3 regions of the Amycolatopsis carbonis genome follow, and region 2 is predicted to be linked to each of the others. Evidence: riboswitches for the same ligand, from Rfam matches in the RefSeq annotation. Region 2 holds a riboswitch; each other region holds the start of a gene.
What was found. A riboswitch is a leader RNA that binds a small molecule or an ion and turns the genes downstream of it on or off. The one in region 2 is predicted to bind cobalamin.

Region 1: it holds a riboswitch for cobalamin, as region 2 does, so the genes downstream of both, QRX50_RS09990 (hypothetical protein) here and QRX50_RS23565 (CbtB domain-containing protein) in region 2, are expected to answer to the same signal.
Region 3: it holds a riboswitch for cobalamin, as region 2 does, so the genes downstream of both, metE (5-methyltetrahydropteroyltriglutamate--homocysteine S-methyltransferase) here and QRX50_RS23565 (CbtB domain-containing protein) in region 2, are expected to answer to the same signal.

Annotation. Positions count from the first base shown of each region.
Region 1 covers NZ_CP127294.1:2,019,822-2,023,087, forward strand. The annotation lists gene QRX50_RS09985 (Gfo/Idh/MocA family protein) at 104-1,000, opposite strand; cobalamin riboswitch at 1,044-1,178, shown strand; gene QRX50_RS09990 (hypothetical protein) at 1,244-1,858, shown strand; gene QRX50_RS09995 (CbiQ family ECF transporter T component) at 1,848-2,924, shown strand; gene QRX50_RS10000 (ABC transporter ATP-binding protein) at 2,921-3,266, shown strand, end outside.
Region 2 covers NZ_CP127294.1:4,757,572-4,760,837, forward strand. The annotation lists gene QRX50_RS23550 (nuclear transport factor 2 family protein) at 1-156, opposite strand, end outside; gene QRX50_RS23555 (hypothetical protein) at 316-513, shown strand; gene QRX50_RS23560 (hypothetical protein) at 720-1,241, shown strand; cobalamin riboswitch at 1,407-1,528, shown strand; gene QRX50_RS23565 (CbtB domain-containing protein) at 1,562-1,771, shown strand; gene QRX50_RS23570 (CbtA family protein) at 1,793-2,638, shown strand; gene QRX50_RS23575 ((2Fe-2S)-binding protein) at 2,635-3,266, shown strand, end outside.
Region 3 covers NZ_CP127294.1:8,634,666-8,637,931, forward strand. The annotation lists gene QRX50_RS42635 (ribonucleotide-diphosphate reductase subunit beta) at 1-1,059, shown strand, start outside; cobalamin riboswitch at 1,148-1,365, shown strand; gene metE (5-methyltetrahydropteroyltriglutamate--homocysteine S-methyltransferase) at 1,476-3,266, shown strand, end outside.

The DNA of each region.
Region 1 (3,266 bases), 2.7 Mb from region 2:
GGACCGTCCATAGTGGATGCTGTGGACAACCCTGTGGAAGGATTTCGCCGACTTGGTGAAAAGCCTTGGTCCACAACGGAAAACAAGGGTCCGAGCCTGTGTACTACCCGGCGAGCTCGCGCGCTTTCTCGATGAGCGCGGACAGGTGCAGGCCGCGGTGGACGTCGCACGGGTGCGTGGTCGTGCCACTCGCGACCATGGCCGCGAAGTCGTCCAACAGGGCGGTGTAGGACTCCCCAGCGGTGCCTGGTTTGCGGCCGAGTGTCCGGTAGCCGTGCTCGCCGTAGACCGCGACCTCGACCACGGTCGGCTGAACCGGCAGCCGCAGCGACAGCGTCGCGGTGCTCGTGGCGCCACCCTCGTGGGCGAACATCAGCTGCCACAGGTCGTCGGGGCCGCGGTGGGCCGCGAGCACGTCGGTGATGCGGCCGAGGGCGGCGTCGAGCAGGTCGAACGCGTGCGGGCCGATGTCGGCGAGCGCGCCGCCGGACGCGTCGAGCCGCCACGCCGAGGTCGAGTACTGCCCGCCGAGCAGCGCGCCCGACAGCCAGCGCGCGCCACCGCCACGCCAGCCGCCCGAGGCGGCGAGGCCGTCGAGCCACTCGCGCGTCTGCTGGGAGAACCGCAGCGTGAGCATCACGAGCGACGCGACGCCGGCCTTGTCCACGGCGTCGGCCAGTCGCTGCGCGCCCGCCAGGTCGGCGGCGATGGGCTTCTCGAGGATCAGGTGCTTGCCGGCCTCGGCCGCCCGCGTCGCGATCTCCGCCTGCACGGCCGGCGGCACGGCGAAGGCGAGGGCGTCGACCAGGGAGAACAGCTCGTCGAGGTCGTCGGTGCCGACGGCGCCGTGGGCCTCGGCCAGCGGACGGGCACTGGTGACGCGGCGCGCCCACACGGCGGTGAGCTCGGTGCCGGGGTGTTCGGTCAGGCCCGGCGCGTGCACCGTGGTCGCCCAGGGACCGGTTCCGATGAGGCCGATGCGCAGCTGTCCGACGTCCACGCCCGGAAGTGTAGGTGTGTCCGGCGCCGCTTCCGGCGGGTACCTCCGGTGGGTTAACGTCGGTCAGCGTTACACCACGATCGGGGGAAGCCGGTGGGAATCCGGCGCTGACCCGCAACCGTGAGCGGCCGCCCGCGCGGCCGTGAGCCGGATCGCCCGCCGTGGTCCGACTCGATGCGAGGTTCATCAACAATGCGGTTGTTCCCTGCCCGGCGCCCTGTCTTTTCAGTCCGGCTCCTTGCCGTGGCCGCGCTCCTGGTCACCGCCGGTCTGTCCGGCGCGAGTCCCGCCACCGCGACCGTGCCCGGGAAGGGCACCGCGGGTTACTGCCCCGAAGCCACCGGTGTGACCGTGGTCGTCGACTTCCAGGACCTCGGTGGCGACACCCTGATCCGCTGCGCGCCCGGGCCGCAGGCCGACGGTGTGGCGGCCATGCAGAACGCGGGCCTCGACCTCGCGGGTGTCGGCAAGTACGGCCTGGCGCTGATCTGCAAGATCGAAGGCAAACCGGCCGACCAGTCGTGCTCGGGGATGCCGCCGGAGAGCGCGTCGTGGAGCTTCTGGACCGCGACCGACGGCGGCAAGTGGGCTTCGAGCCAGGTCGGTGTGCAGGGCTGGAAGCCGCCGGCCGGGAGCTTCGAGGGCTGGTCGTTCGCGCACAACAAGTCGTTCCAGGACTACCCGCCGCCGCGGGTCGCGCCGGTGCGCAAGGCCAACGCGCCTGTTCCCGCGGCCGCGTCGGCGGATTCCGGCAGCAGTGGCTTCCCGTGGAGCCTGGTGATCGGGCTCGTCGTGATCGTGGTGCTCGTCGTCGCGGGTGTGGTCGTCGGGCTGCGGCGCAGGCGTGCTGCCCGGTAACGCGCGGGCTCTGCACCCGGGTGCGTGGTGGGTGTGGGCGCTCGCGCTCGCCGTCGCCGCCAGCCGCACCACCAACCCGCTGCTGCTCGCGCTGGTGATCGCCGTGGCCGGGTTCGTGGTGGTGAACCGCCGGGGCGACGCGCCTTGGGCGCTGGCTTTTCGCGTGTACGCGCTGGTCGCGGCCGTGATCGTGGGGTCGCGGGTGCTGTTCCGCATCCTCATCGGTGGCGAGGACGGCGGCCACGTGCTCTTCACGCTGCCGACGATCCCGTTGCCCGCCGCGGCCGCCGGGATCGAGCTGCTGGGGCCGACGTCGGCGGAGGAACTGCTCGGCGGGTTCTACGACGGGCTGCGGCTGGCGACGATCGTGCTCTGCGTCGGCGCCGCCAACGCGCTGGCCAACCCGAAACGCCTGCTCAAGGCCGTGCCCGGCGCGTTGGCCGAGGTGAGCACGGCCGTCACGGTGGCGCTTTCGGTGGCGCCGCAGCTGGTGGAGAGCGTGCAGCGGGTCCGGCGCGCGCGACGGCTGCGGGCGGCGCGCGGACGGGGGCTGAGGTTCGTGAAGGGGATTTTCGTGCCGGTGCTGGCGGACGCGTTGGACCGCTCGCTCCTGCTGGCGGCGGCCATGGACTCGCGCGGCTACGGCCGGCGCGGTTACCTCGCGCCGCGCGTGCGGGCGCTGATCGCGGCCTGCGTGCTGGCGGGGCTGTGCGGGGTCGCGGTCGGCGTGTACGGGGTGCTCGACGGGTCGGCGAGCTGGCTCGGCGTGCCGATGCTGGTGGCCGGGCTGGCCCTGGCGTCCGCCGGGTTCGTACTGGGCGGACGACGGATCAGGCGGACGGCGTACCGGCCCGATCCGTGGCGGCTGGCGGAGACGTTGGTGGTGCTGTGCGGCGTCGCGTCGGCCGGGCTGCTGGTGGCTTCCTCTCCGGCCCAGCTGGCCACGTCGGTGAGCCCGCCGGCCTGGCCGACCTTGCCGCTACTGCCGGCGCTGGCCGTGTTGATCGCGGTGTTGCCCGCGTGGCTCGCGCCGCGGCCGCGGCCCGTTGCGGAGGTGGCGCGATGATCGAATTCTCGCAGGTCACCGTCACATACGACGGAGCTTCCGCGCCCATGCTGCGTGGCGTCGACCTCCTGGTGGAGGAAGGCGAGCTGTGCCTGGTGGCCGGGCGCACGGGGGTTGGCAAGTCGACATTTCTCGGTGCCATCAACGGCCTCGTGCCCCACTTCACCGGCGGCACGCTGGCCGGGCGCGTGCTCGTCGACGGTCTGGACACGGCAACGCACCCGCCGCGTGAGCTGGCGTCCGTCGTCGGGGTCGTGGGGCAGGATCCGCTCGCCGGGTTCGTCACGGACACCGTCGAGGAAGAGCTCGCGTACGCCATGGAGCAGCTGGCCGTGGCGCCCG
Region 2 (3,266 bases):
ACTTCTCGATGCTTTCCGGCCGAGGGAGTAGCCGGGGTGCGCACCCTGGAAGAGGGCGTCTTCGGTGAAGCAGGTCGCGACCCGGTCGGGCCGGTGCGAGTCGACGTCGTCCTTCCAGCCGTCGAGAACCCGGGTGATGACCGCTTGGTAGTCCATATTGACCTCGGCAGATTCGCTCAGTAGTAGACCGGTTGTCCAGCTCGGGTGTGGTGAAAGGCAGCTTCTACTACTTCTTCGAGTCCAAAGAGGCGCTCGGAGCTGAGCAACCAGACCGAAGCGATTCGCCCGCGGCCGCAGGAGATCTTCGAGACACAGGTGGATCTGGTCCGGGCGGTCGTCGTCGAAGCGCGAGAACGCGGTGCCGCGCACGTCGACGACACCCGGGAGGCCGCGCGGTCGATCGTCGCGCAGCTGGAGGGGCAGATCAGGTTCGTCAAGCTCGACAACGACAGCCAGCGGCTGTGGGCCAGCTGCCTGGCGCTCCTCGGCGCGCGCGGGGAGCTGGCTGCGTGACCGGCGCCGTCGAGACGCGCGGTCGGTCCGGCGGCTTCCGGTCGGTGGTCGGACCAGCGACCGGTTCGGCCGGGGCGGGTGCGGGGTGCGGGGTGCGCCCGAGCTCGAGCCGACCCCTGATGCGGTCGGGAACGCGCGTCGTCCGCGGCGAGCGGGATGATCGCCGGGGACCGGTTCCGCCCGGCTGCCCGGAGACTGGGCGCCATGTGGAGCCGCGTGCCGCTGCGGCGGACCTTCGCGCGCGTCGCCCCGCGGATCCTGCTGGCGGCGGCGTTGCTGCCCGGCTTCGGTTTCCTGATCACCGCGCCCAGTGCAGCGACGTCGACGACGCCTACCGCATCGAGTTCGCCCACGAGGGTGACAGCTGCGACGAGTACCTCGACGTGCACCTGAGCATCGACACCGGCGAGGCGATGGCCTGCACGTCGTTGCCGCTCTCGTTCGGTGGCTCGCTGGACTTTCCCGGCTTCACCTCCGCGCAGCAGACGGAGATCGGCGCGCTGGTCCAGCGGCTCGCCGCGGACGGGTTGGCCGAGGCCGAACAGCAGCGGAACCAGAGCCGGGTCGACGAGATCGCGGCCGCCGTGCCCGACTCGGCCCGGTCGTACCACTACACGGGGCTGTGGGGTACCGGCCTGGCGTGGCTGGGCGGGGCGATCGTCGTGGCCGCGCTGGTGCTGTTCTTCACGCTGCGTCGTCGCCTCGAGTCGTGGCTCGCGGGAGGGTGAGGTGGGTTTCCGTGACAGCGTGGTGCGGTCTGCCGCGACGTTGCTCCTTCGGGGTGGTGATGTCGGGCACGTGCGGGTGAAGGCGCTACTGGAAGCGGACAAAGTGGCACGAAATACACTTCGTCGCGGTGTTGGGTGATTGACGGGTCCGAGGCCACCCCCGTAGCGTTCTGCGCGCGTGACGGCTTCTGAGAAGCCGGTGAGATTCCGGCACGGTCGCGCCACTGTGAGCCCGTTGTGCAGCTGATGGGCGAGTCAGGTCGAGGAGCCGTCACCTGTTCCACCCGCAAGGGACGCGTCATCCCGAAGGAGAACCAGACATGGCCACCATTCCGGCCGATCGCTCCACCCCCGTCGTCCTGCCCGTGTCGAAGGCCGTGCTGTGGCTCGGCCTGAGCGTGGCGGCAGCGCTGCTGCTGTACTACTTCATCGGCATCGACCAGGGCGCCACCTCGGTGTTCGGCAGCGACACCCACGTTCACGAGTTCGTGCACGACGCGCGTCATTTCCTCGGCTTCCCCTGCCACTGACGCACGAACGGACAACCGAACATGGAACAGAAGCTGATCCTGCGCGGCCTCCTTGCCGGCGCGCTGGGTGGCCTGCTCGCGTTCGTCTTCGCGCGCATTTTCGCGGAGTCGCAGATCCAGGCCGCCATCGACTACGAGTCCGGCCGGGACGCCGCCCAGGAGGCGCTGAACGAGGCCGCGGGCATGCAGATGGACCACGAAGGTGCGGAGGTGTTCAGCCGCGCCGTTCAGGCGAACGTCGGCATCGGCGTCGGCATGATCCTCTTCGGCGTCGCGATGGGCCTGCTGTTCGCGGTCGTGTACACGGTCTGCCTGGGCCGCGTCGGGCAGGTGCGGGCCCGCGTGCTGGCGATCCTGGTCGCGGGTGCGGGTTTCCTGAGCCTGTATCTGGTGCCGTTCCTGAAGTACCCGGCCAACCCGCCGGCGATCGGGCACCCGGAGACGATCGGCGCGCGCAGCGGCCTGTACCTGGCGATGGTCGCGGGCTCGATCATCTTCCTGGCCGGCGCCGTGCTGCTGGGCCGCCGCATTGCGTCGAAGCTCGGCACCTGGAACGCGACGCTGATCGCGGCCGCCGCGTTCATCGTGGTGTCGGGGGTCCTGATGGCCCTGCTGCCGTCGCTGGGTCACCTGTCGGCCAATGTCGCCGAATACGGCGTGCAGCCGACCGAGACGCCGCTGCCACTGAAAAACCCGGCGGGCGCCATCGTGTATCCCGGCTTCCCGGCCGACACGCTCTTCGAGTTCCGCTTCTACTCGGTGATCGCGCAGGCCATCCTGTGGGCGACGATCGCGCTCGTGTTCTGCCCGCTGGCCGAGCGCGTGCTCTCCGGCGGACGCAAGGAGAAGGTCGCCGCCGCGGCGTGAACCCGTTCTTCGCTTTCGACACGCACGCCGCCGGTGACCAGCCGGCGGCGTCGTGGCGTCCGCTGGCCGAAGTCCTCGACGACGGACCGGTGCTGCGCGAACGCGTGGCGCAGGTCCGAGCCGTGCTCGCCGCCGGCGGTGGCGAGGTGGAGCTGCGGGTCGCCGCGTCCGTGACGCACCTGGGCATCGCGGCTCGCCTCCTGTCGCCCGCCCTCGCGCTCGCCGTGGGCGACGGCGTGGTCCCCGACTTCTCCGACGCGTGGTGGCAGCCGACGATCGGCGGCGCCGTTCCGTTGTCGCTGCCCGAAACCCAGCCCGTCGACGACGACCCGGTCGCGCTCTTCGACCGTCGAGTCCTGCGTGGACCGTTGAGCCGCCTGGACACCGCGCTCGCGCAGTTCTCGCTCTCGGAGACCATCCGCCGCGGCAACGTCGCCTCCGCCCTCAACGGCGCGGTCACGATGCTCCGCCAAGAACGTCCGGAGTGGACGGACGAGATCAACCGGTTCCGCGACAGCCTGGAAGCCCTGCCCGCCCTCGCCGACACCGCCACCCGCGAGGACGGCCGCTTCCGCCGCCGCAGCTGCTGCCTCATCTACCGCGCCGCGCCGCGCCACGACGGCCCGAA
Region 3 (3,266 bases), 3.9 Mb from region 2:
GAGACCACGGCCACCGGCCTCGGCGAGATCGAGGTCGGTGCCGCCCGGATCAACGTCGACGACAAGCGCATGATCAACGCGCGCGCCGACGTGAACCAGCTGCTGCCCATGAAATACCGCTGGGCGTGGGACAAGTACCTCGCCGCGTGCAACAACCACTGGATGCCGACCGAGGTCGCCATGCAGGCCGACATCGCGCTGTGGAAGTCGCCGGACGGCCTGACTGAGGACGAGCGCCAGATGCTCAAGCGCAACCTCGGCTTCTTCGCCACGGCGGAGTCCTTGGTGGCCAACAACATCGTGCTCGCGGTGTACCGCCAGATCACCAACCCCGAGTGCCGCCAGTACCTGCTGCGCCAGGCGTTCGAGGAAGCCGTGCACACGCACACCTTCCAGTACATCTGCGAAAGCCTCGGCCTGGTCGAGGGCGAGCTGTTCAACATGTACCGCGAGGTGCCGTCCATCTCCGAGAAGGACGCGTGGGCGCTGAAGTACACCCAGCACCTCGAGGACCCGGACTTCGAGACCGGCACGCCGGAGGCCGACCAGGCGTTCCTGCGCGACCTCGTGGCGTTCTACGTGATCTTCGAGGGCATGTGGTTCTACACCGGCTTCGCGCAGATCCTCTCGCTCGGCCGGCGCAACAAGATGGTCGGCATCGCCGAGCAGTACCAGTACATCCTGCGCGACGAGTCGATTCACCTGAACTTCGGCATCGATTGCATCAACCAGATCAAGATCGAGAACCCGCACCTGTGGACGGAAGAGTTCCAGGCGGAGATCCGGCAGATGCTGCAGGATGCGTGCGAGCTGGAGGTCCGCTACGCGCGCGACACCATGCCGCGCGGCATGCTGGGCCTCTCGGCGCAGCTGTGCGAGCAGTACATGCACTTCATCACCGACCGGCGCGCCCAGCAGATCGGCCTCGCGCCGATCTTCGGGGAGACGGAGAACCCGTTCCCGTGGATGTCGGAGGCGATGGACCTGAAGAAGGAGAAGAACTTCTTCGAGACCCGCGTGATCGAGTACCAGTCGGGCGGCGCGCTGGACTGGGACTGATCAACTGCGGAAGCTGATCGCGCACTCCTGATCCCGGTCTCCGGGATCACGGCGGACGTTGTGCCACCCGGCGCTAGGCTCGGCCACGCCACTGGTTCGCCAGGGCGTGGCCGGGCCTTTTTTCGCGCGACCACACTCTGGCGAGGCAACAGGGAACCCGGTGTGGATCCGGGACTGCCCCGCAGCGGTGAGTGGGAACGAAAGCCGTCACCACGATTTCGTGGTCAAGCACTGGGCGTGAGCCCGGGAAGCGACGGTGAGTAGGCGCGAGCTCGGCGCCCACGAGTCCGAAGACCTGCCCGTGGTACGTGCGCCGACGGCGTGCGTGAGTCCGGGTCCCGTGGGAGCAGGCCTGACCGAAGCGCGGCTTTCGCGTGCCCGGGCTCGCCTCGATCGAGCTCGCGAGGAGAGAGCCTGTGAACACCATCGGCACCACGATCCTGGGGTACCCGCGCATCGGACCGGACCGGGAGCTCAAGCGCGCCCTGGAGCGCTACTGGGCGGGCACCACCGGCGAGGCGGAGCTGCTCGCGGTGGGCAAAACCCTGCGGGCGCGGGCCTGGCAGCGGCTGCGCGACGCGGGGCTGGAGTCCGTCCCCGCCAACACCTTTTCCCACTACGACCAGGTGCTCGACACCGCCGAGCTGTTCGGCGCGCTGCCCGAGCGCTTCACCCGCCTCGGCCTCTCGCCGCTGGACACGTACTTCGCCGCCGCGCGCGGCGTGCAGGACGAGCCGGCGCTCGAGATGACGAAGTGGTTCGACACCAACTACCACTACCTCGTGCCCGAGCTGGGGCCCGGCTCGCGCTTCACACTGTCGGGCACGAAGCCGCTCGACGAGGTGCGCGAGGCCCGTGAGCTGGGCATCGAGACGCGGCCGGTGCTCGTCGGCCCGGTCACGTTCCTGCTGCTCGCCAAGGCGACGCAGCCCGGCTTCCGACCACTGGAGCTGCTCGACGAACTGCTGCCCGACTACGCGGCGCTGCTCAGCTCGCTGAAAGCCGAGGGCGTCGAGTGGGTGCAGCTCGACGAGCCGGCGTTCGCTGGGGACCGCACCACGAAGGGGCTCAACGCGCTGACCCGCGCGTACCACGTGCTGGCCAAGGCCCAGGACCGCCCGAAGCTGCTCGTCGCCGGGTACTTCGGCGGTCTGGGGCGCGGGCTGGGTGTGCTCGCCCGCTCCCCCATCGAGGCGCTGGCCGTGGACCTCGTCACCGACGAGTCCTTTGTGGACGCCGTGGCCGCGGAAGGCGCGTTGCGCGACAAGGAGGTGCTCGCCGGCATCGTCGACGGGCGCAACGTGTGGCGCACCGACCCGGACCGCGCGCTGGAACGTGCCGCGCGGCTGGCCGGCACCGCGCGGCACGTGAGCATCACGACGTCGTGCTCGCTGCTGCACGTGCCCTACGACGTCGAGGCCGAGAACCTCGATCCACGCCTGAAGAGCTGGCTCGCGTTCGCCGACCAGAAGGTTGCCGAGGTCGTTCTGCTCGGGCGGGCGCTGCGCGGCGAGCAGGTGGACCTGTCGGCGGCGCGCGCGGCCGCCGCGGACCGCGCGACGAACCCGCTGGACGCGGCCGTGCGCGAGCGGCTGGCGGCGCTGAAGCCCGGGGACGCCGTGCGTGAGCCGTACGAGCGACGCGCGGCCGTGCAGCAGGAGTCCCTCGGCCTGCCGCCGCTGCCGACCACCACGATCGGCTCGTTCCCGCAGACCACCGACGTCCGCAAGGCGCGCGCCGCGTACCGCGCGGGCACGCTGGAGGAAGCCGGGTACGTGGCCGAGATGCACGCCGAGATCGACCGCGTGGTGGGGCTGCAGGAGGAGCTGGGCCTCGACGTGCTGGTGCACGGCGAGCCCGAACGCAACGACATGGTGCAGTACTTCGCCGAGCAGCTCGCCGGGTTCGCCCCGACCGAGCACGGCTGGGTGCAGTCCTACGGCTCGCGGTGCGTCCGCCCGCCGATCCTCCACGGCGACGTCTCGCGCCCGCGGCCGATGACCGTGCCGTGGGCGCGGTATGCGCAAAGCCGCACCGCCAAGCCGATCAAGGGCATGCTCACCGGCCCGGTCACGATCCTCGCGTGGTCGTTCGTCCGCGACGACCAGCCGTTGGCGGACACGGCGCTGCAGGTCGCGTTCGCGATCCGCGACGAGGTGGCCGACCTCGAAGCCGCGGGGGTGCGCGTGATCCAGGTCGACGAGCCG